Regions from separate parts of the Claveliimonas bilis genome, predicted to be linked through region 2. Evidence: a T-box and tRNA genes for the amino acid it is inferred to sense, from the RefSeq annotation. Region 2 holds a T-box; the other holds one or more tRNA genes.
The links. A T-box is a leader RNA that pairs with one kind of tRNA and senses whether it is charged. The one in region 2 lies ahead of proS (proline--tRNA ligase), so its partner is inferred to be a tRNA-Pro.
Positions count from the first base shown of each region.

Region 1 (12,103 bases), 490 kb from region 2:
CTTCCCGGCCGATATAATAACGGTAAAAATCTTCATCCATGTAATACATTTTTCTCACATGGGGCAAAGGATAGTATACATATATATTATCAACATAAAATGTATGCTTCGGCAGACGCAGCTGGCAGAGCTGCAAAAGCTCTGTTCGGTAGATAACGGAGTGCATCAGAATATACTGATCCAGATGGAAATGACCGATATCAGACCAGTGAAAAATCTCATCCTGGGGCAGTACATTCCGATAATGGATACACTTTTTATTCTCCATGCCTTCTTTTTCATAAACATAGTTGGCAATCAGCATATCTACCTGCTGTCCCTCTTCTTCAAATCCACGAAGCACCTGAAGGATTCGGTGCAAAGATTCTTCCTTGACCCAGTCATCGCTGTCTACTACTTTAAAATATTTGCCGGACGCTGCTGCCAGTCCGCTGTTGACAGCATCTCCATGCCCTCCGTTCTCTTTATCGATCACCTTAATAATATCCGGATATTTTTCAGCATATTCATGTCCTATTCGTGATGTATTGTCCTTTGATCCATCATTGACAATGATAATCTCTACATCCTCTCCCCCGGGAAGAATACTTTCGATTGCATGAGTCATATACGCCTCTGAATTATAACAGGGAATTGCGAATGAAATGTATTTCATAATTTTTTCCTCCTCGACTTCTTTAGTATTATATAGTATTCCTGCCTTTTTTCCAACTTAAACTTTGCAAAATCTTCTTTGTCTGATTGTAAAAAAACTTTTTTTCCGTTATATTTATAGTAAGTACACACAACGGAGGTAAAAAGGCATGAAAAAAAATATCATTGTGGGACAATCCGGAGGTCCGACTGCTGTCATCAACGGAAGCCTGTACGGAGTTGCTTCAGAGGGCGTCAAAAAAACTTCTGACATTGATACAGTATACGGTATGATCAACGGAATTGAAGGATTTCTCCACGGTAATTATATGGATCTGGGCGCTCTTGACAAAACAAATGAGCTGGAACTGATCCGCACTACTCCCGGAGCTTATCTTGGTTCCTGCCGTTACAAGCTGCCGGAAGATCTTCATGATCCGGTTTATCCGGAACTCTTCCGCCGTTTTGAAGAGCTGAATATCGGCTATTTCTTCTATATCGGCGGAAATGATTCTATGGATACGGTAAGTAAACTGTCACGGTATGCCGGTTTTATGAACAGTGATATCCGCTTTATCGGCGTTCCTAAGACTATTGACAACGACCTGGTAGAAACAGACCACACTCCCGGATATGGGAGCGCTGCAAAATATGTGGCAACCACTGTCCGTGAAATTGCGATCGACGCTTCTGTATATGATAATAAGAAATCTGTCACCATCGTAGAAATCATGGGACGACATGCCGGATGGCTGACTGCCGCCAGTATGCTGGCAAGGAAGTTTAAAGGCGACAACCCGGTTCTTATTTATCTGCCAGAAGTAGCCTTTGATCCCGATGCATTTATTGAAAAAGTCCGCTCTTCTCTTGAGAAAACCCCCAATCTGGTGGTATGTATTTCTGAAGGGATCAACGACGGAAAAGGAACCTTTATCTGTGAATATGCAAGTGAAGTGGGCACAGACAACTTCGGTCACAAAATGCTGACCGGTTCCGGCAAATACCTGGAAAACCTGGTAAAAGAAAAACTGGGCGTTAAAGTACGTTCTGTAGAATTGAATGTATGCCAGCGCTGCTCCTGCGCTCATCTCTCCCGTGTGGATCTTGACGAGGCGGTAAACGCCGGCATTTACGCCGTACAGGCTGCACTTGCCGGAGAAAGCGGTAAAATGATCACCTTTATCCGCAACAAGAGCGTTCCCTATGAATTGTCCTACGGCACAGCAGATGTCAACATTATCTGCAATAAGGAAAAACCGGTTCCCGCACAGTGGATCATCGGCGAGGGCTCTGATATCAGCGAAGAATTTGTGGACTACGTACGTCCTCTTACTCAGGGACATGTAGAACTTCCCACAAAGAACGGAATCCCGCTCTTTGCTTACAGAAAAGAGAATTAATGACCAAAAGACAGGAGGCATGATCTGCATGCCTCCTGTTTTCCTGTTTAGTCGGAACTCGTTGTCCTACGGGTCGTCTATACGTACTCTAAGATTCCACGGATATCCCGCACAACTGCGTCTGCTCCGGCCTCTTTATATTTCTGCTCCGCCGCCGCAAGTCTTACTTCCTTTTCTTCTTCCGGAAGGGCCTCGAATTCTTCCTTGGAAAGTCCTACAAGAGAACTTCCCTCCAAAATTCCGACCGTAAATACACCGGCATTTTTTCCTTCCCTGATATCAGAAATGGTATCGCCTGCCTTAATGACCTTATCTACAGAAGTCACTTTTAATGTTTCCATATTTTTAAAGATCATATAAGGATAGGGGCGCCCCATATTTCCGGTGGAGTCCGGGCTGTACCAGCAGTCCGGCTCATATCCCAGTTCCGCCGCCTTTGGCACAACGACTCCCATCATCACATCTGTATATCCTGTTGTAGATCCGATCTTAATTCCCTTTTCTCTGAGAGCTTTCACCGTCTCAAGGACATAGGGCTTTGGATCAGAGTACTGATCCAGTATCTTAAGAAGGGACGGCTCATAACTTTCATACATTTTGTCAGCATCCGCATCTTCCGGATCTCTCCCGTATTTCTCTCTCCATGCCGCCTTGATCCTCGGCATCTCCAGCATGGTGCGGATATGATCCCACTTCAGCATACCCATGGGTTCCCGCACTTCCTCCATTGTCGGCTCTACTCCGGCATTTTTAAATACTTCTGTGAAAACCTGCACCGGTGCAAAGCATCCGTAATCTACTGTTGTGCCTGCCCAGTCGAAAATCACTGCTTCTATTTTACTCATAATATCTGTATCCTTCTTTCGCTTTTGGCTTCCTAGCTTACTTTTTTCTCTTCCATCTGTGCGAAAAATTCTGCAAAAATATCACATAATTTTTCGATATCATCCCGGTAAATCTCCCCGATATTTCCGATGCGGAAGGTATCAGCGTCTGTTACCTTTCCCGGATAGATAGCGTATCCTCTGTCTTTGATAAATTCATACATTTCCTGGAAAGAGAAGTTGTGATGTTCCGGATAGAAATTTGTTGAAATACTGTAATTCTTTGATCTTTGTCGTAATAACCATGGTCCTTGTCCCTGCAAGGAAGATCAGCGCACTGATCGTCACCATAGCATTTACGAAGTAATAACTGAATACCTCCAGCAGTGTGGACACTGCATTTGGCGTCACCACCCGGATGATGGTCTTTGTCCAGTTATCCCCCATCAGCATTGCTGTTGTTTCCCAGGATGCGTTCATCTTGGAGAGGGAATTTTTCATCATAAGATATGGCGTGGAAAAGAAGTGTACCATATTACAGATGATGAGGATTGCAAATGTATTTTGAAGGGAGGTACCGGAAAAGCAGAATAAATATGCAAGACCGATCACCATACCCGGAATTGTATTTGTTACAAGAGCAATACTGTCAATCGTACCTTTCAGCTTCTGGCTTACGCTGCTTCTTGCCGTCACAAGAGCCGCACCATATGCCATCAGTGTTCCAACAAGAGCTGTCACAATGGCTACCATTAATGAATTGGTATAAACACCATAGAGCGAGCTGTCCTCAAATACTGTCTGAAAATGTTCCAGCGTAAAAGATGTGCGGTAAGGCCACTCTTCTGTAAAAGGTACAACAAAGATTACCGCAAAGATGGACAGGATCCCTATCATAATAACCGCGCTTGCCACTGCGCATGTGATGTCTCTCTTTTTGCTTTTTTTCAGCTCAATCGGAGAAATCTTATTGTAACGTACATTATATTTTTCCAAAATGTTTAATACCGTAATGCTGACAATAGATGGAATCAGCATAATGATCGCTACAACAGCGCCGTTTCCGAAATCCGGAACGCTTCCCAGCATTTCCTCATAGAGAACGCTTGCAACAACCTCAAATTGTCCTCCGATAGATGCCGGAATACCAAAATCTGTGAAACACAGGAAAAAGGTCTGTATAAAAGAGGCTGCCAGAGTTCCCAAAAGGGGACGGAGTATTGTGATCTTAAACGTCTGGAATGGAGAATCCCCCATCAACCGGGACACGATCATAAAACGTTTGTCAATGTATCCCATGGTATTGTTGATCAACATAAAAGAAATCGGAAGCGTATAGATCACATATCCCAATAAAAGACCGTTAAATCCATAGATGTCAAAGAGCTGACGTCCAAATAACCTTGTTAAAAGTCCCTGCTTTCCAAAGGAATAGATAATTGCAAATCCATAAGTAATGGTAGGGAGCAGCATAGGAAGCACAGCTGCCTTTGCAATAAGGTCTTTATAACGTCTGCCAAGGTTTGTGTAATGCACTGTATAGGCAAGGACAAAAGCAAGAAGCGTTGTTACCAGCGCGCTGCATCCTGCCACCAGGAAACTGTTCCCTACCGCCTGCATAAATCCCTTGCTTGTAAGAACTTCCCTGTAATTTTCCAGACCGATTCCCGCTGTATCCTGCGTCAGTGACTTTACGATCACCTGTACCATCGGCACTGCCAGGAAAGCCAGGAAGAACACAGCCAATACTGTAAAAATAAGTTTGATCTCTTTATTTTTTCTTCTCTGCATGACTGATTCCTCTTTCTATGACACCTGCACAGCAGCCTGAGGCTGTGATGCAAAAAGGGTGAAAATATTATTCTTTTTGATCTCCAGCTGATGCAGGATAAATTTCTGTACAAAATTATTTTCCGGAGTTTTAATAATCTCCTCTGGTTTTGCAAACTGTGCAATCTTTCCTTCATTAATGATCATAACTCTGTCAGAGAGTGTCAGCGCTTCTTCCGGATCATGGGTTACGATGATCGTTGTCAGATGGTATTCTTTCGCAATAGCCTTGATCCTATCCTTAATAGACTCCTTGATCACTCCGTCAAGAGCGCTTAAAGGCTCATCCAGCAAAAGGATCTTCGGTTTCATTACCATTGTCCTGGCAAGAGCAACTCTCTGCTTCTGTCCGCCGGACAACTGCCCGATCCTCTTATTCAGATGTTCTTCCAGTCCGAGAAGTTTGATCAGATCCTGTACTTCCTCTTCTGTAGAAATAGAAGGGTTATTGCGAAGGCCGTATGTAATGTTCTGATATACATTCAAATTTGGAAAAAGAGCATAGTCCTGAAAAACAATATTAAATCCTCTTTTTTCCATTGGAACATTTGTCAGATCTTCATCGTTGTAAATAATTTTTCCGCCGTCTGAATCTACAATTCCAAGAATCAGATTTAAAAGCGTTGTCTTTCCGCATCCGGAAGGTCCCAGTATGGAAACGATCTCACCATCTTCAATATTAATGCTGATATCTTCTAAAACCGGTACGCCATCATAGCTTTTTTTCACATTCTTAAGTTCAAGCATAAATACAACTCCTTTTTTCTTTTTTCCCAAACAATAAACTTTTTCTCCTTTGGCAGATTGGTCTTTACCGCTCCAGCCATGGCAAATTATAGCAATGGCACCCGGATCCAGCTATCAAATTTCTTTTAAACTCATGTAAAGGAAATGTAAACTTTACATAGTTTTTACTTTATTTACTTTGTAGAAATTCTACGGGTACAGACATGCAGATCAGCGCATATCCTGCGAAGTACTTCTAACCCTTAAAAGCGCGAGCGCACATCCCGCGGAGCGTTTTATTTAGTAGGAAAAATTTTCTATTAAATAAAAAAACAGAACCTCTCCCGCCTGTTTATTTTTGCGTGAGATGTTCTGCCTTTCCACTTTATACTGTATTTCTACCAAAAATAAATATGTATTTTTTCTACAATTTTCCTTGCTTTTTCTTGCTTCTCTTCTTTGTTTTGCTCTTTCCTGTCTGTTCTCTTGCCGGCAAAGTTCTCTTTTGTTAAATCTTCGTAAAAGCTTCCATTTCCTCTTTACTGGTATAGGCCCTTTCCATGACGATATCGCTTGTCTTTCTAAGCTTTCCGGAAAGGTGAGCATAATCTCTGTTCAGTACACCTGCATAGATCATATCTACCAGAGCAAGCTGAGAAATTCTGGAAAAAATGGTATCGCCGTACAGGAACTGCCGATGGCTTGCACATAAAAGGATATCTGCATATTCAGCGATCAGTGCATTTTCAAAATTTGTAAGGACAAGCGTCTTTGCACCTGCCTTTTTTGCCAGGCGCATCATTTCTACTGTATTCTTGGAATATCCGGAATAGGAAATGCCTATGGCAAGATCCTTTGGTGTCATATTCACTGCACTGACATGCTGCAGATAATAGTCACTGTACTGCCTGCAGTTCAGTCCCAGATAAGTCAGCTTCGTCAGGAGGTCATTGGCAGTGCATACTGAATTTTCCACACTGTAGATCACAATGTTCTCCGCCTTCAATATTGCTTCTACGGCCCTCTTATATTCTCTGGTCTGTATGCTCTTTAACGTTTCCTCCAGCATCTGTATGGAAGTGGTAATAATCTTACCCGGAATTTCCTCCAATTTGTCCTGGCTGGTAAGCTTAAATCCGTAAAGTTCAATATTTCCATTCTCTTCCCGGTGTTCGCTTAAAAGCTCCTCTTCTATCATAGCATATTTAAAATCTTTAAACCCCTTATATCCCAAAGCCTTTACAAAACGGACAATCGTAGGCTGGCTTACCTTGGCATCCCTGGAGAGTTCTTCCATCAGCAAGTCTCCCGGTCTTCCCCGATAAGCCAGGAGATAATCAGCCACTTTTTTCTCCGAAGGGCGAAGTGCGGTATATGCTGTTTGTATTTTTCTCCTGATCTCATTTCCCATTTTTTGTTCTCTCTTTCCTAACAAAGCTTGCTTCCATTGGCAACCAGCTTAAATTTGCATCCCAAATGTTCCGCCGCTCTTTGACACATCATCATACGTTTCAGAAAAATTTCAAAGTAATCCATTACAGTGCAGATGGTATCGTCCAACTCCAGATCCATACGTATGATTCTCTTTTCTCTGTCAATCTCTACCTTGGAGGACAGAGCCGCATAATTTACCCTGTCATGGGTATCAAAATTGGAGGGTACAGAATTTTGCACCCGGTTTCTCCTCACATCTGTCTTATCCGCAAGAATAAGAGCCGCCGACACTTCGTCTACCGCTGCTCCTGTCCCCTCGTCATGATGACCGATTGCTGACGCTATTGTAAGAACATCTTTAAGGGGCATCTGCCGTTCTTTTAAAATCTGATAAGCCAGAACCGCCCCGCTGTGGGGATGGTCGTGCCGGTTGATCGTGTTCCCGATATCGTGCATGTAGCCGGCAATTTTAGCCAGCTCGATCTTATGTTTTCCGCATCCTAAATCCTTCAGGATCTTTCCTGCCATTTCAGCTGTTCTGGCTGCATGCTTTCTGGAATGTTCCGTATATCCCAGCTCACTTAAAATTTTATTTCCTTTTTCGATCAGAAGATTAATTTCTTCATCACTGCGTATCTGTTTATAACTCACTGCCAAATTATATTTCTCCTTTATATATAATGTAGATTTACAGACGGCGCACGGCGTCCATGGCAAGAACCGACCTTTCGCACTCCTCTGCCGTCATGGTGATCTGCCAGCAGAGAGGACTTCCCTTCATATGTTCCGACGCATAACTTAATCCATTTGTCCTCTCGTCAAGAAACGGCCTGTCTATCTGATCCGGATCGCCCAGCAGGATGATCTTTGTATCCTTCCCTGCACGGGTAATGATCCCTTTTATCTGTCCGGGTGTCATATTTTGAGCCTCATCAATGATCATATAGGTTTTTACAATAGACCTTCCCCGGATATAATTCAGAGCTTCTGTCTGTATCAGTCCCCGGGAAAAGATTTCCTCAATCTTCCCCTGCAATTCCTTTTCATCTCTGTATCTTTCTTCCTCACTGGAATCAATAAGCTGCTCCAGATTATCAATCACAGGACGCATAAGCGGTGAGATCTTCTCCTGTTCATCTCCGGGAAGAAAACCGATATCCGAGTCGAACTGTGCATTGGGCCGACATACCAGTATCCTCCTGTATTCGCCGGTAGGATTGTTCAGCACCTTTTCCAGACCCACAGCAAGAGAATAGAATGTTTTGCTTGTTCCTGCCATTCCTTTGACAATAACAAGAGGGGCGTTCTTGGCAGGCTGCATCAGAGCTTCCTGCAGAAAATACTGTCCGGCGTTTCTTGGATGTATCCCATAAGGGGCTGACTTTTTATATTCCAGCTTTCGTATGCGTTCCCCTTCCACACGTCCCAGATGGGTCTTTCCGGAAGACTGATCTGCTCTCAAGATCACAAACTGATTTTCCGTAAGCTGCACTTCTGTTCTCTTTCCCGACTCATCCACCTGGTAAACTTCTTCGCAGGGGATCCCTTTTTTCTTAAATTCTTTAAAAATTTCCTCCGGAACATAAACTTCCGTTCTCCCCTTATACTGCTTTTCATGATCAAAAACCTGTTCTGTAGTGAAATCCTCCGCACAGATTCCAAGGATCTGGGCTTTTATTCGAAGAAGGATATCTTTGGTGACAAGGATCACCTGCTCGCTTCTATCCCTGGAAAGTCCGAGACATACTTTCAGGATGCGATTATCCGGCACCTCTGCTGCAAGATCCTCCGGAAGAGACACGTCAACAAAATTTTTTTCTACACGCAAAGTTCCGCCGCCTTCCATTTCCACACCCGAAAGCAGGTTTCCCTTTTGCCGGAACTGTTCCAAGATCCTAACCGCCTGTCTGGCGTTGCTTCCCCTGTCTCCTTCAGCCTTTTTCAATCGATCCAGCTCTTCCAGGACTACCATAGGAAGTATAACCTGATTGTCTTCAAAACATTCTACCGCGTGCGGCGCCTGAATCAGCACATTCGTATCAAGAACGTAAATTTTTACCATATAACAGAATGCTCCTTTCCGGTTCTATTGGTTTGTCCCCAGTATACCGTCCTTTCTTTTTTATCCAATGAAGCGCAGGTAAAATCTACGTAAATTTTTTTCGTTCATAATTTGTTCATTTATCTTTCAAAAAACCTTCATTTCTTGCACACTATTTCTTCACAGCTATGCCGTATACTAAAACCATCAAATGAAGAACAAGACGTTACGTAGTAAAATACTTTTTGAATAAACTTTTTCATAATACATGCCGGGGACTGGTAAAACAGTCACCCGGCATCCTCCCTTTTATGGAGCTTTTACGGCTTTAACGCCACTTTCATTACTCCATCTTCCTTCTTTTCAAATATCTGATACATTCTCATGGCATCCTCAAGGCCGGCTCTATGAGTGATCAGACATTCTCCTTTTAATCTTCCTTTTCTTATCAGCTCCAAAATCTCTTCACAATTGCAGGCATCCACTCCTCCGGTCTTAAAGGTAAGATTTTTTCCATACATTTCCGGAAGAGGAAGAATCTGCTCCTCCTCATACATGGCTTCGATCACCACGATTCCTCCCGGCCTTGCCGCCTGCCACGCCGCCTGGAAACTTTCCGGGGTTCCTGCTGCTTCAATGACAACATCCGCCCCTCTTCCTTCCGTCAGCTTTTTCATCTCTTCTTCCAAAGATACCTCTTTCGGATTATAAAATTTTCCGGCAAGCCTTTGCCTCTTAGCAAAATCCAGCCTTTCCCCTTCAATATCCGCCGCTGCGATGATTGCAGGTTCATAGAGGGCTGCGCACATCATGGTACAAAGCCCTGCCGGCCCGGCTCCGATCACTAACACGGTATCTCCCTTTTGAATTTCTCCGATCTTAGCCGCCCAATAACCAGTTGATAAAAGGTCTCCTGTAAACAGAGCCTGCTCATCTGTTACTTCATCCGGGATAGGAGTCAACGCCTGATCGGCAAAAGGAATACGCACATATTCCGCCTGTCCTCCGTCGATCCTGCAGCCAAGAGCCCATCCTCCGTTTTCATCCTGGCAGTTGTTCACGGAACCTCTTTTACAGAAAAAACACTCTCCACAGAAAGTCTCCACATTGACAGCCACCCTCTGTCCCACACGGACATTTTTTACCTTTGTGCCTGTCTTTTCTACAATCCCGATAAATTCATGTCCCAGTATGGTTCCCGGCACTGCTCTTGGGACTGCTCCGTTTCTAATGTGAAGATCACTGGTGCAAATACTTGTCAGCGTCACTTTAACAAGTGCATCACTTTCTTCCTGAAGCTTCGGTACCGGACGCTCCTCCATACCGATTTTTCCATTTTCCTGATAGACTACTGCTTTCATACTGTATTCCCCCTCCGCGCCAATGCGCACTTATCCAAAAAGCTTGTCTGACAAACTTCACACAACGTTTTCTGTAAGACAAAAAAAGCCATCGCTCTCCAGCGATGCCTGTCTTATTCAAAACTTTCCCTATAATAATACAAAAATCGGGGTAACAGGATTCGAACCTGCGACCTCGCGGCCCCCAGCCGCGCGCTCTAACCAAACTGAGCCATACCCCGTCAACAAATCTTATTATACTCGAATTATGTCGGATAATGCAAGCCTTTTTTTACAATTTCTGTATTCTTTTCTGCACTTTAGATTTCATATAGATTTTTGCCTCTTTTTTATAATATATGCTAAAATAATTATAAAATTACATGCGAAAGGAGTCGCTCATATGAAACTTATCGTAATAGGTCCCCGCGGGAAAATGGGAAAGCTGATCACTCAGGTCGCTGCAGAGCGCGAGGATATGGAATTGGTTGCCGGCGTAGCCCCAAGGGGAAGGGACTATATCGGAACAGACCTGGGGCAGGTCGCTATGGTAGGACGAAACTTAAATGTCCCAGTTGTTGATGATCTGGAATCTGTAATCGATTCCTGTGACGTCATCATTGATTTTTCTACAAAAGAAATGGCAATGGAAGTGGTAGATTGCGCTGTTCGGCATAAGAAAGCACTGGTATGCGGTACCACCGGATTCTCGGAAGAAGAAAAGAAGAAATTCCAGGATGCTGCTGCCCATATTCCCATGCTCTATGCCGCCAACACTTCCAAACTTGTCAACATCATGAATAAGCTTTTGGAAATCGTCACCTCTTCTGTAGGAGATGAAGCAGATATTGAAATTCTGGAAATGCATGATCAATGGAAAAAAGACGCTCCCAGCGGCACTTCAAAAGAAATGGGGGAAATTATGGCGCAGGCTATGGGAAAAAAACTGGACGACATTGCCGTATACGGACGCCACGGCTCTTCGCCAAGGGAAAAAGGCACCATTGGCTATCACTCGCTGCGGGCCGGTAATATCCCCAGCAGCCACACCGTCTATTTCGGCTTCATGGGTGAGCGCTTGGAAATCACCCACCATTCCTACAACTGGGAATGTTTTGCAAGGGGCGCCTGCGACTGCGCTGCTTATCTGGCAGGTAAGGAGCCGGGATTTTATACTATCAAAGATGTCCTGAATCTTTAGGATACTCCTTCAAAAAAAAACCGGAAGAAGAACTTCTTTGCTGTTCTTCTTCCGGTTTTTTCTTTCTGTCAACAAAAAACTCTACAGTTTCTCTGAATCCAAAATAATCGTAAACGGACCATCGTTTGTGAGGCTGACTTTCATATCTGCTCCAAACTGTCCTCTTTCCACTACCGGAACACTTTCCCTGCATTTTTCGATAATATATTCGTACATTTCTTCTGCCATCTTCGGCTCTCCTGCCTCAATAAAGCTTGGACGGTTTCCTTTTTTACAGTTTGCATACAGAGTAAACTGTGAGATCAAAAGCAGGCTTCCTCCTACTGTCTCCAGAGACAGGTTTGTTTTTCCGTTTTCATCTTCAAAGATGCGAAGGCCGATCATTTTCTTTATCATTTTATCTGCAATCTCTTTTGTGTCAGTGTCAGAAACTCCGATCAGAACCATAAATCCTTTCCCAATTTCTCCAAGCGTCTGCCCGTCCACCTTGACATTTGCATTTGTAACGCGCTGTATCACGAATCTCATTTTGCATTTCCTCCTTTTCGCATGTCATAAATTCTCGTATTTTCTATCATCCACGAATCGGAAGAACTTGTCAATATTTATCCTGTAATTTTGTCTTCCATCTTTTCCATAATATAGCGCTCCACATCATTTTTTTCAATTCCCAG
Region 1 covers NZ_AP027742.1:2,612,055-2,624,157, forward strand. Annotated here, with positions in the region: gene R2J37_RS12600 (glycosyltransferase family 2 protein) at 1-655, opposite strand, end outside; gene R2J37_RS12605 (6-phosphofructokinase) at 804-2,033, shown strand; gene phnX (phosphonoacetaldehyde hydrolase) at 2,111-2,878, opposite strand; gene R2J37_RS12615 (hypothetical protein) at 2,911-3,081, opposite strand; gene R2J37_RS12620 (ABC transporter permease subunit) at 3,074-4,648, opposite strand; gene R2J37_RS12625 (ABC transporter ATP-binding protein) at 4,664-5,434, opposite strand; gene R2J37_RS12630 (MurR/RpiR family transcriptional regulator) at 5,922-6,824, opposite strand; gene R2J37_RS12635 (HD domain-containing protein) at 6,842-7,504, opposite strand; gene R2J37_RS12640 (PhoH family protein) at 7,536-8,909, opposite strand; gene R2J37_RS12645 (alcohol dehydrogenase) at 9,209-10,249, opposite strand; tRNA gene R2J37_RS12650 (tRNA-Pro) at 10,396-10,470, opposite strand; gene dapB (4-hydroxy-tetrahydrodipicolinate reductase) at 10,632-11,429, shown strand; gene dtd (D-aminoacyl-tRNA deacylase) at 11,511-11,957, opposite strand; gene R2J37_RS12665 (CarD family transcriptional regulator) at 12,035-12,103, opposite strand, start outside.
Region 1: it encodes a tRNA-Pro, which carries the amino acid that the T-box ahead of proS (proline--tRNA ligase) is inferred to sense. The anticodon was not compared.

Region 2 (12,103 bases):
TATGGTTCCCGCAAGATCCACTTCTCCCTTTTCAAGGCTTAACCGATTTACATGCAGGTCCGACCCCTTTACCATCAGCATCCCCTGCTCTGTCTCCAGCAGTATTTCATTTAAATCAAAAGACAGGACATCCAGTACTCCTGTTACCAAACTCGTTTTTCTGTTATTTACTACAAGTTTGTGGCTTCTTCCGGCCTGTTTTTCTTCCATTGTCATCACAACCTTTCTTGATAATCATATGAAAGGTATGCGGAAATTATTACAAGTATTTGAACAAGTCTTTAGCCTCTTCTTTTTTTGTGGTCTCTTTTATATCCAGTACTTCCACCTTCACTGTTTTTGTTCCAAACTGGATCTCTATTATATCCCCCTCTTTTACTTTCACCGATGCCTTTGCCACATTACCGTTTACAAGGACACGGCCTGCATCACAGGCTTCATTTGCCACTGTTCTTCTTTTGATCAGCCTGGAAACCTTCAGGAATTTATCCAATCTCATTTTTATCATCCTCCTAACAAAAAGGATGGCACTGCTTTTGCAATGCCATCCCTATTATATTCCACACATAAAACTTCAGAATTATGCGTTTACAGCATCCTTTAAAGCTTTTCCAGCTTTGAATTTTGGTGCTTTGCAAGCTTCGATCTTCATTGTCTTTCCTGTCTGCGGATTTCTTCCTTCTCTTGCTGCTCTCTTGCTTACTTCAAAAGTTCCGAATCCTACTAACTGTACTTTTTCTTCTTTCTTCAGTTCTTCTGTAACTACGTCGATAAAAGCTTTCAGAGCTTTTTCAGTATCTTTTTTAGACAATTCTGCCTGTTCTGCAATTGCTGCTACTAATTCTGTTTTGTTCATGGATAACTCCTCCTTCTGTTTTATGATAGAACCTTTATTCAATTCTATTCAATCTTCAAACATTGCCATTGCAAAGCCAGCTCTCTTTGCAGCGGCGCCTTTCAATAAAGTTATACAGTTTTTCCCCTTGTTTGTCAAGGGAAAATCCCCGAAAATCCCTCTATTTCAGAGGTTTTCCGGATTTTGTGACGATTTAAAGCATCTGGTCGATCATTGCCAGAACATCTTTGCCCATTTTTTCTGATTTCTCGTCAGAATCTGCCACAGATGTTCCTTTTACGCCATAATAGAATTTTACTTTAGGTTCCGTTCCGGACGGCCTTACACAAAGCCATGCATCGTCGCTTAAATCATAGTAAAGCACATTGGATTTCGGCAGCCCGGTTCCTGTCTTTTCCCCTGTTTCCACGTTAAGGATTTCATCTGCCTGGTAGTCTCTGGTCTTCAGAACCTGATATCCTGCCACTTCCTTCGGCGGATTCTTTCTGAGGGTATCCATGATCTCCTGGATCTTCTGCAGACCTTCAATTCCTTTCAGGGTAATAGACTGAATGGAATCTTTATAATATCCGTATTTTTCATACATATCCAGCATAGCATCCCACAATGTTTTTCCTTTAGTCTTGTAGTACGCCGCCGCCTCGCACAGAGCCATTGTAGCAACGATAGCATCCTTATCTCTTGCATGTGTACCGATCAGGCAGCCGTAACTCTCCTCAAATCCAAAGAGATAGGTTCCCTTTCCGCTTGTCTCAAATCCAAGGATCTGCTGTCCGATATATTTGAACCCTGTCAACACCTCAATAAGACCGATTCCATACCCTTTTGCGATAGCATCCGCCAGATTTGATGTAACAATCGTTTTGATCAGATATCCGTCGTCCGGCAGACTTCCCCATGCAGCCTGCCGCTGTCCGATCTCATAATCCGCCAGCAGGCATCCTGACATATTTCCTGTAAGAACTTTATACTCTCCGGATTTTGTATCTTTTACATAAACGCCGAGCCGGTCTGCATCCGGGTCTGTCGCAAGAACAAGATCTGCATCCACCTCTTTTGCCAGCTTCAGTCCCAGTTCAAAAGCCTCTTCCGCCTCCGGGTTCGGATAAGATACTGTCGGGAAGTTTCCGTCCGGCAGCTCCTGCTCTTTTACAACATAAACATTTTCAAATCCAAGCTCTTTCAGCACACGCCTTGCCGGAATGTTTCCGGTTCCGTGCAGCGGGCTGTATACGATCTTCAGGTCCTTACCTACCGCATCAATCGCATCCTGATGGATCACCTGCTTTTTCAGCTCTGCAATATAACTGTCGTCAATGGCAGCCCCGATCGTCTCGTACAGCCCTGCCTCTTTTGCATCATCAAGACTCATGGTCTTTACGTTATTGTAATCCGTAACCGCCTTTACCTCATCCATGATCCCTTTGTCATGAGGAGGTGTGATCTGGGCGCCGTCCTCCCAGTACACTTTATATCCGTTATATTCCGGAGGATTATGGCTTGCTGTTATATTGATTCCTGCTGCACATCCCAGATGGCGTACTGCATAGGACAATTCCGGTGTTGGCCGAAGAGATTCAAAGACGTATGCCTTGATTTTGTTTGCCGCCAGGCACAGCGCCGCCTCATCTGCAAATTCCGGAGACATATTCCGGGAATCGTAAGCGATCGCCACTCCTTTTCCTTCCATTCCTTTTTTCAGGATGTAATTCGCAAGTCCTTGTGTGGCTTTGCGAACAGTATAAATATTCAGCCGATTTGTTCCTGCTCCGATGATCCCTCTAAGTCCTGCCGTACCAAACTCAAGATCCTTATAAAAACGTTCTTTTATCTCGTTCTCATCGTTTTCAATCCCTTTGAGCTCCGCTTTGGTATCCGCATCGAAATAAGGATTGGAGAGCCATTCTTCGTACTTTTCCCTGTATTCCATAATATAATACCTCCTGGTGGTTTTCTATGGTACTTATTATACAACAGGTCTTCCTCTCTTTACAAGAGAAATGCTGTTGTCAGGGCACAAGAAGGCGCTTGTTCATCCTAGCTTAGGCGAAAGGCGAAAACCGTCTCCAGAAACTGCCGTTTCTCCTCAATCTGCCGAATGGCTGTTTTTAGTTTTTCCACATTTTTCACAGAGATCCACGCTTTATTCGACCGGTAGTATGAGTCTGCCAGCTTCCAGAATTTCTCAGGATAGATGAGCCTGAGTTTCAGATAGCCTTCTTCCTCCCTTGTCAAAGGCCGGATCGCATCATAGGCATCCAGCATATGGCCGCCTGCCCTGATGTTCCACCCCTGTTTTTCCATTGCTTTTCTGAGGAAATAATAGACATCCTCTGCCTGAATGTGATAGCCGGATCTGTCAAAATTGGTCGTCGCAATTCCATCGTCTGTCATCAAAATATTATGGTAATTATAATCCCCATGGATCATCATTCCCTTTTCCCGGCATTCCTGAAAGAGTCTGTCACAGGGCATATCCTGTGCTTCTTCAAAAGCCGCTTCCGCCCACTGAAAGATTCTGTCAAAACATTTGAGAAACTCCATCTCAAACTCTCCCAGAGGTGATTGATTTCTCATAAATTTCCGTATTTTTTTCAGCTGTTGATTGTGCCGGGCATACTCATCCCGGATGCTGCATTTTGCCGCATTCTCCCCTTCAGGTATTTCCGTCATAAAACGATGCAGATGCGCAAGGTTGGCTGTACCCTCCAAAAGTTCTTTCCCTTTTCGGATATCACATTCCCGTCCCCGGAACCAGCGCTTCAGTATATAATTTCTGCCCTCTTCCGAGGTGCTGACATATTCTCCCGTCTGGTTGGGTATCAGCTGGTCTGTCCGTGCATATCCTTCCTCTTCCAGATGGCTGCACAGCTTCTGCACTGCCAGGATACGCCGCTTTGACATCCCGGCTTCCCTAAGCAGCAGGAAGCCCTGATCCGTATCGCAAAAAAATGCACCCCTTGTTTTGCGGGTGCTCTTTACTATGATTGGATATTGTTCCAATATACTTAATTCGTAATCCTGCATATTACCTTCCCCTGCACTCTACATTATCATGTTCTGTTTAATGTATGATGCCAGTTAAGGTAATATGACAGAATCCTGTGAATCGCAAAGTCATGACTGACTGTAAATCTCTTTCGCCCTTTTCAGAAGCATCTCTTTTGTGTTCCTTTCAGGCATTTCCAATACCTCTTCCAGAAGTTTGTCAAGAATCTCCCCCATTTCCCGTCCCGGACGGATCCCCTCTGTTATCAGGTCCCTTCCATTGACTGCCAGCTCCTTCACGGAAGTACACTGGTTCAGTGATAAGATTTCTTTATAAATCGCTTCCACCTTACTGATATCGTCCAGTTTCTCTCTTCTTAGATATTCGCTCTGGGCCAAAACATCTGCCCGCCGTACTTCCAGATAAAGGGGAAACAGCTCTTTTCCTATCCGGTTCATAGCCCGCCGCACATTTGCCGGGGTCGCCGGCATTCTCAGGTCATGGTAGCAGACCAGCTTTGCCGTCTTTCTAAGGGTATCATTATCAAATTTCAGGCGGCGCATGACTGTCCTGGTAATTTCCTCACTTTTGACCGCATGTCTTTTAAAATGAGCAACTCCGTCTTCATCCACAGTCTTCAGGGCCGGTTTCCCCATATCATGGAAAAACATGGTCAAGCGAAGGACTTTGTCAGGCCGTATGTTTTGCAGCGCATGAAGGGTATGTTCCCCTACACTGTACATATGATGGGGCGTCTCCTGCTCTGTCTCCATAAGCAGGTCAAATTCCGGCAGAAAGACTTTTGTAATTCCAAGCCGCCATGCTTCACGCAGAAGATCCGGCCGGTCGGAAACCAGTATTTTCACCAGCTCTGTCTGTATGCGCTCCGCACTGATATTTGCCAGCGTTCCGGCCAGTTCTCTCATCCCTTCCCTCGTCTCTTCTTCCAGATCGAACTCTAACTGCGCCGCAAAGCGGACGCCTCTTAAAATACGCAGGGCATCTTCTGAAAAACGCTCTCTTGCATTTCCTACGCAGCGGATCACTTTCCCTTCCAGATCCTTCAGGCCGCCGAATATATCCACCAGGCCTTCCTCATCATTATAGGCCATGGCATTGATAGTAAAATCTCTTCGCTTCAAATCTTCTTTTAAGCTCCGGGTAAACGTAACTTCCCTGGGATGACGGCTGTCCTCATATTCCCCGTCCACTCGGTATGTTGTAACCTCATAGCCCGTCCTCCCTTTCAGGACTGTGACAGTACCGTGCTCAATCCCAGTATCAAAAGTCCGCGCAAACAGGGCCTTTGTCTCCTCCGGCATAGCGGAAGTCGTAATATCCCAATCTTCCGGCATTCTTCCCAGTATAGAATCGCGCACACAGCCGCCTACAGCATAGGCTTCATATCCGTTTTTCTGCAGCGTGCATATGATATCCTTCACATCTTCCGGCATTTCGATATGGATATTCATTGTTCCTATCCCCTTTCGCTCTTAGTCATTGTAAAATATAGCATAGGAAGAAAGATTTCTGCAAGAGAAAGGACGGGGTACTTTAAACTCCCGTCCCTTCTGAATATTAATAAGATTTTCCCCAGTATGCCATATGCTTTGCAGGTTTACCGCACCAGATACATTTGTCTGAGATCATTTCCTCATCCTCGATCAAACACCTCGTTGCAGCTCCTCCTGTTGCATATTTTACTTCACCTTCACATTCCGGATCCCCGCACCAGCATGCCTTTACAAATCCACGGTTTGCCTTAAATTTCTCAACCATTTCATCCATTGTAACAGCGGTGTCAATGTGATTGTTCAAAAATTCTTCTGCTCTGTTGTACATATCCTGCTGGATCGTCTCCAGAATATCACGAAGTTTTACTGCAATCTCATCCAGGGATACGACAATCTTTTCACGTGTATCACGGCGTACGACAACAACCTGATTCTTCTCAATGTCTTTTGGTCCGATTTCAATACGGGTCGGAATACCAAGCATTTCCTGTTCGGAGAATTTCCATCCCGGACTCTTGTCGGAATCATCGATCTTCACTCTGTATCCGGCTTTCTTCAGCTCGTCAAGAAGTGCATGCGCTCTGTCAAGCACGCCTTCTTTATGCTGTGCGATCGGAATAATACGGCATTCTACAGGCGCAACGTGAGGCGGAAGTACGAGTCCGCTGTCATCACCGTGAACCATGATGATCGCTCCGATACTTCTTGTGGACCATCCCCAGGAAGTCTCATATACACTCTGAAGCTGATTGTTCTTATCTACATATTTAATTCCGAAAGCATCCGGGAATCCGCTTCCGAAGAAATGGCTTGTTGCAGACTGAAGCGCCTTCCCGTCATGCATCAGTGCTTCAATTGTATAGGTATCCTGTGCTCCTGCAAATTTTTCATGCTCTGCTTTTCTTCCTGACACAAAAGGAATTGCCAGTGTTTCTCTGTAGCAGTCCTCATAGACATGGAACATCTGAATAGTACGGGCTTCTGCTTCCTCATAGGTCGCATGGATCGTATGCCCTTCCTGCCACAAAAATTCTCTGGAACGCAGGAACGGTCTTGTAGTCTTTTCCCAGCGCATGACGGAATTCCACTGGTTCCATACCTTCGGCAGATCTCGATAGGATTTTACTGTTTTCGCCCACAGATCACAGAATAATGTCTCAGATGTCGGACGGATGCACATCCTTTCCTGCAGTCTTTCCATACCGCCGTGGGTAACCCATGCTACTTCCGGTGCAAAACCTTCAATATGGTCTGCTTCCTTTTCCAGCAGACTTTCCGGAATCAGAAGAGGCAGGGATACATTTTCTACTCCTGTTTCTTTAAACCGTCTGTCAAGGTCCGCCTGGATCAGCTCCCAGATAGCATATCCGTTCGGCAGATAGTTCAGGCAGCCTTTTACGCTGGAATAATCACAAAGTTCTGCTTCACGCACAACGTCTGTGTACCACTGTGCGAAATTTTCATCACGTGATGTAATGTTCTTTACAAGTTTCTTTTCCTGAGCCATGATTTTTTTCTCCTTTTCTTTTTCTCTTTTTCTTTTTACGGGACCCTTGCCCCATACTGCCGGCAGTTATTCGGATATATGACCGGACGACTGCCATTGTCATATCGGGAAAAGAAAAAAGCGCCGGGCTTTTCATTTCCCTGAAAAAGGGACCGAAAAGCTCGGCGGTACCACCCTAATTAACTGCAGCCCTTCTGCAGTTCTCTCATATCATCCTTAACGCTGATGTCACGCTGTATTTTCATACAGAGGCTCCAAGGTAGGTTCATCATACTAGGAAACAGGAATCTTTCAGCCGGTGAATCCCCTCTCTTTTGATCCATTCATATGATTACTATTCCTCTTCACAGCCAATTCTGCCTTCTGCAACTATCATTGCCGGCAGATATTTTGTTTTTAACCATTCAGTTAACGATAATTTTATCGAATCCCTCTCTTTTTGTCAAGACCCGACTTTTGAATCGCTCCGATTTCTTCGGCTCATTGACACTTCTTTATTTTCTGTGATTAAATAATAAAAAACTGTACATTCTTTTTATAAAGGAGAACCCCAATGAGTCAAAGTTCACTAAATATTCTATATGAAGATCCTTCCCTCATCGTCTGCGCCAAACCTCACGGCATAGCAACCCAAAGCAGGAATATCGGCGCCCGCGATATGGAAAGTATTCTGAAAACATACATTTATCAACATTGTTCCCCCAAAAATAAAAATTATTCCCAGACCAGAGAGCCTTATCTGGCCGTTATCCACCGACTGGACCAGCCTGTTTCCGGAATACTTGTTTTCTCAAAAACACCACAGTCTGCAAGAGCCCTGAATCTCCAGCTGCAAAAGAAGCAGTTCCGAAAATATTACCGCGCTCTCACTGACGGGATCCCTGCCAAAAATCAGGGAGTCCTTGAGGACTACCTGGTAAAAGACGGACGGACCAACACCTCAAGGATCTGCAGCCCTGACTCCCCCGGCGCCAAATACGCCCGTCTGGAATATTATACCGTTGCTGTCGGCGCGTCTCCTATTCCAGGAGACAACAGCGGACATTCTGTAAAGGAGGAATGCTTTTTTAAAAACCCTTCTTCTGATCAGGCAGAGCTGGAAATCCACCTTGACACCGGCCGTCATCATCAGATACGGGTGCAGCTTGCCTCCATGGGCTGTCCCATCGCCGGTGATACAAAGTATCATTCCCTCTCCTCCAAAGCTGCCCCTCCCTCCAGGGAAACGGATGCGATCCTGCAGCTTTGCGCCTTTCACCTGGAATTTTTCCATCCCCTCTCCGGCGCTCCTATGTCTTTTCACCTGACAGAAGATGTAGGCGCAAGACAAATATAGCGTCGGTGTACAAGGGGCAAAATACAAACCGGTATGAGATCACCACACGGATCCATACCGGTATTTTATACTTTACTTTTTATCGTTTTATCTTTTTTATGATACTACACCATTTCAGGCTCCCCAGCTGCCTCTTCATTCAGCGCTTCTTCATACCTTTCAAGAATAATATTCTGAATCCGCTCTCTTGTAGCTGAATTGATCGGATGTGCAATATCCCGGTATTCGCCGTCCAACGCTTTTTTACTTGGCATAGCTATAAAAAGCCCTTTTTCTCCTTCGATTACTTTAATGTCATGCACGACAAATTCCTCATCCATCGTAATTGACACTACCGCTTTCAGTTTTCCTTCCTTCGCAACTTTGCGCACACGTACATCTGTGATCTGCATTTCCTCTAGCCCCTTTCTTGTCAGTCAATGCACTTTGGCTTTTTCTTACAGTGCATACCTCTCATTTTTTTCGACTACGATCTTCACACCATTTTCTCCCACATGACGCGTATTGGCCCTGATGGTATCACGGCTTTCTACAATACAGTTTTCAATGTATGTATTGTCACCGAGATATACGTCATTTAAAATAATGGAATTTTTAATGACACAGTTGTTTCCCACAAAGGTCTTTTTAAACAATACGGAATTTTCTACTGTTCCGTTGATAATGGAACCGCTGGCCACAAGACTGTTCTTTACCACTGCACCCGGATTATATTTCGCCGGCGGCAGGTCGCTCACCTTGGAATAGATCCCCGGATACTGTTTAAAGAAATAATCTCTTACTCCCGGCTTCAGAAAATCCATGTTTGTTTTGTAATACGCATCCACTGTAGCTATGTTGCTCCAGTAGTCTTTTATTTTATAACCGTATATTTTTTTCAGATTTTTATATCTGATCAAAATATCAGTTACAAAATCGTGTCTTTCCTCTTCCGCACAGTGTTCAATCAGATCGATCAGCTGATGTCTTCTGATGATATAAATTCCTGTGGAAATCGTATTATAAGCCGCCATCATTGGTTTTTCTTCGAACTCTTCAATGCGCATAGTCTCGTCCATTTTCAGAGTTCCAAAGCGTGTCGCATCTTCTCCCGGCGCCAGATCCCTGCATACGATAGTAATATCTGCCTTCTTGGCGATATGATACTCCAGCACCTTGTTGTAATCCATTTTATATACAGCGTCCCCGGATGTAATGATCACATAAGGTTCATGACATTTCCTTAAAAAGTCCAGATTCTGATAAATGGCATCTGCCGTTCCTCTGTACCAGTATCCGTTATCCGCTGTGATCGTCGGGGTAAATACATAAAGTCCCCCCTGCTTTCTTCCAAAATCCCACCATTTGGAGGAATTTAAATGTTCATTCAAAGAGCGTGCATTGTACTGTGTCAGCACCGCTACTTTCTGGATATGAGAGTTGGACATATTACTCAGGGCAAAATCAATCGCCCGGTAGCTGCCTGCAATAGGCATTGCCGCCACAGCCCGTTTGTTCGTCAATTCCCTCATCTTATTGCTGTTTCCGCCTGCTAAAATAATTCCTACTGCTCTCATATTCTCTCACCCGCCTTTATCAATGTCTCTCCGCTCTCCAGCATGCCTCCCGGGTAATCCTCTTTTACAGTCACTCCGCTGATCGCTGTGTTTTTCCCGATCTGCACTCCTGCCGGTATGACAGAATTTTCCCCTATCGTCACAAGCCCGAAGGAATAGATATTGGGTTTCAGAAGATTCGGCGTATCCGCTCCTGTTCCCAGAGTTACATTATCGTTAATATGAACGCCTTCTGCTATGATCGCTTTATCGATAATACATCCGGAATCTATCTTCACATCTTTCATGATAATGGAATCCCGCACAACGCTTCCCTCTCCGATAGTGACACCGGATCCGATCACACAGTTGTGAACTTCTCCATAGATTTCCGCGCCATCCCCGATAATGCTCCGATCAATGATCGCACGCTCTGAAATATACTGTGGTGGAATAATGTCGCTGTTTGTATAAATCTTCCAAAATTCTTCATATAAATTAAATTCAGGAATAATATCGATCAGTTCCATATTGGCTTCCCAGTAAGATCCCAATGTTCCTACATCTTTCCAATATCCGTTATATTCATATGCAAACAGGCGTTGTCCATTTTCATGGCAGTAAGGGATGATATGTTTTCCAAAATCGCATCCCGGCACATCCCTCAATTCCATCAGCGCCTTTTTCAGGATAGGCCAGCTGAAAATATAAATTCCCATAGATGCAAGATTGCTTTTCGGTTCCGGAGGCTTTTCCTGAAATTCTGTAATCCTTCCGTCCCCATCGGCTACAACAATTCCAAAGCGGCTTGCTTCTTCCATCGGAACCGGCATAGCTGCTATGGTAACATCTGCATGATTTTCTTTATGGTAATCCAGCATCACCTCATAGTCCATCTTGTAAATATGGTCTCCCGACAAGATCAGGACATAATCCGGATTGTAGGTTTCCATATAATCCATATTCTGGTAAATTGCATTGGCTGTTCCCGTGTACCATTCGCTGTTTGCGCTTTTCTCGTATGGCGGCAGGATGGACACCCCTCCAATATTGCGGTCCAGATCCCACGGAATACCAATCCCTATATGTGTATTAAGCCTTAAAGGCTGATACTGCGTCAGCACTCCCACTGTATCAATTCCAGAATTAATGCAGTTACTGAGCGGAAAGTCTATTATTCTGTATTTTCCCCCAAACGCAACAGCCGGCTTTGCTACTTTTGCTGTAAGGACTCCCAGTCTGCTGCCTTGTCCCCCCGCCAGCAACATTGCTATCATTTCTTTTTTAATCATGCCATCACCCCTTCTCAGTAATATAGTGTAAATTATTATACCATACTTCCGTATTTAAGTGAACATATTTTACAAAAAAAATGGCTTTTCGCGACTTTTTTTATTAATATATCACAAAAATTGTTCCTTGGCTTTTCGTACATCTCTGTTTATAATAATATAAATAAGAGTTCAAAAATATGACAGTTTTTAATCACTTAAGGAGAGATATCACATTATGTATAACATTAATTTCAATCAACCGATCCATATTCACTTTATCGGAATCGGCGGCATCAGCATGAGCGGCCTTGCCGAGATCCTTCTGAAAGAGGGGTTTGTTATCTCCGGATCTGACACTAAGGAGTCCGCTTTAACAGAACATCTGGAAAAACTGGGCGCCCGCATCTTTTACGGCCAGAAGGCTTCCAATATTATAGAAGGGATAGATCTGGCAGTGTATACTGCTGCCATACATGAGGATAATGAAGAATTTGCCGAGGCACGCCGCCAGGGTATCCCCATGCTCAGCCGCGCCGAACTGCTGGGACAATTGATGAAAAATTATGATGTACCTGTGGCCATTTCAGGAACTCACGGAAAAACTACCACAACTTCCATGCTTTCTCACATTCTCCTTGCCGCAAAAAAGGATCCTACCATTTCAGTGGGCGGCATTTTAAAAGCGATCGGAGGAAACATCCGGGTAGGCAGCTCTGAGCTTTTTGTGACAGAGGCCTGCGAGTACACCAACAGCTTTCTTCATTTTTTCCCAAAGATCGCTGTCATTCTCAATATTGACGCGGATCACCTGGATTTCTTCAAAGATCTTGACGATATCCGCCATTCTTTCCGCCGTTTTGCCCAGCTTCTTCCTGCGGACGGTACGCTCATCATCAATAAGGAAATCGAGCATCTGGAAGAGATCACTGACGGGCTTTCCTGCCGGGTAGTTACTTTCGGCCTGGATTCTTCCGCGGACTATTATGCGGATCAGATTTCCCACGATGAGACAGGAAACGCTGCTTTCCATGTCATTTCCCACGGAAAAGACACCGGACGGGTGGAGCTGTCTGTCAAAGGCGACCACAACAT
Region 2 covers NZ_AP027742.1:3,097,518-3,109,620, forward strand. Annotated here, with positions in the region: gene yabP (sporulation protein YabP) at 1-210, opposite strand, end outside; gene R2J37_RS15040 (RNA-binding S4 domain-containing protein) at 260-499, opposite strand; gene R2J37_RS15045 (non-specific DNA-binding protein Hbs) at 581-856, opposite strand; gene R2J37_RS15050 (phospho-sugar mutase) at 1,050-2,786, opposite strand; gene R2J37_RS15055 (CotS family spore coat protein) at 2,894-3,883, opposite strand; gene R2J37_RS15060 (CCA tRNA nucleotidyltransferase) at 3,974-5,311, opposite strand; gene proS (proline--tRNA ligase) at 5,424-6,866, opposite strand; T-box leader at 7,011-7,223, opposite strand; gene R2J37_RS15070 (RluA family pseudouridine synthase) at 7,420-8,202, shown strand; gene spoVG (septation regulator SpoVG) at 8,307-8,594, opposite strand; gene glgD (glucose-1-phosphate adenylyltransferase subunit GlgD) at 8,640-9,758, opposite strand; gene R2J37_RS15085 (glucose-1-phosphate adenylyltransferase) at 9,755-11,029, opposite strand; gene murC (UDP-N-acetylmuramate--L-alanine ligase) at 11,247-12,103, shown strand, end outside.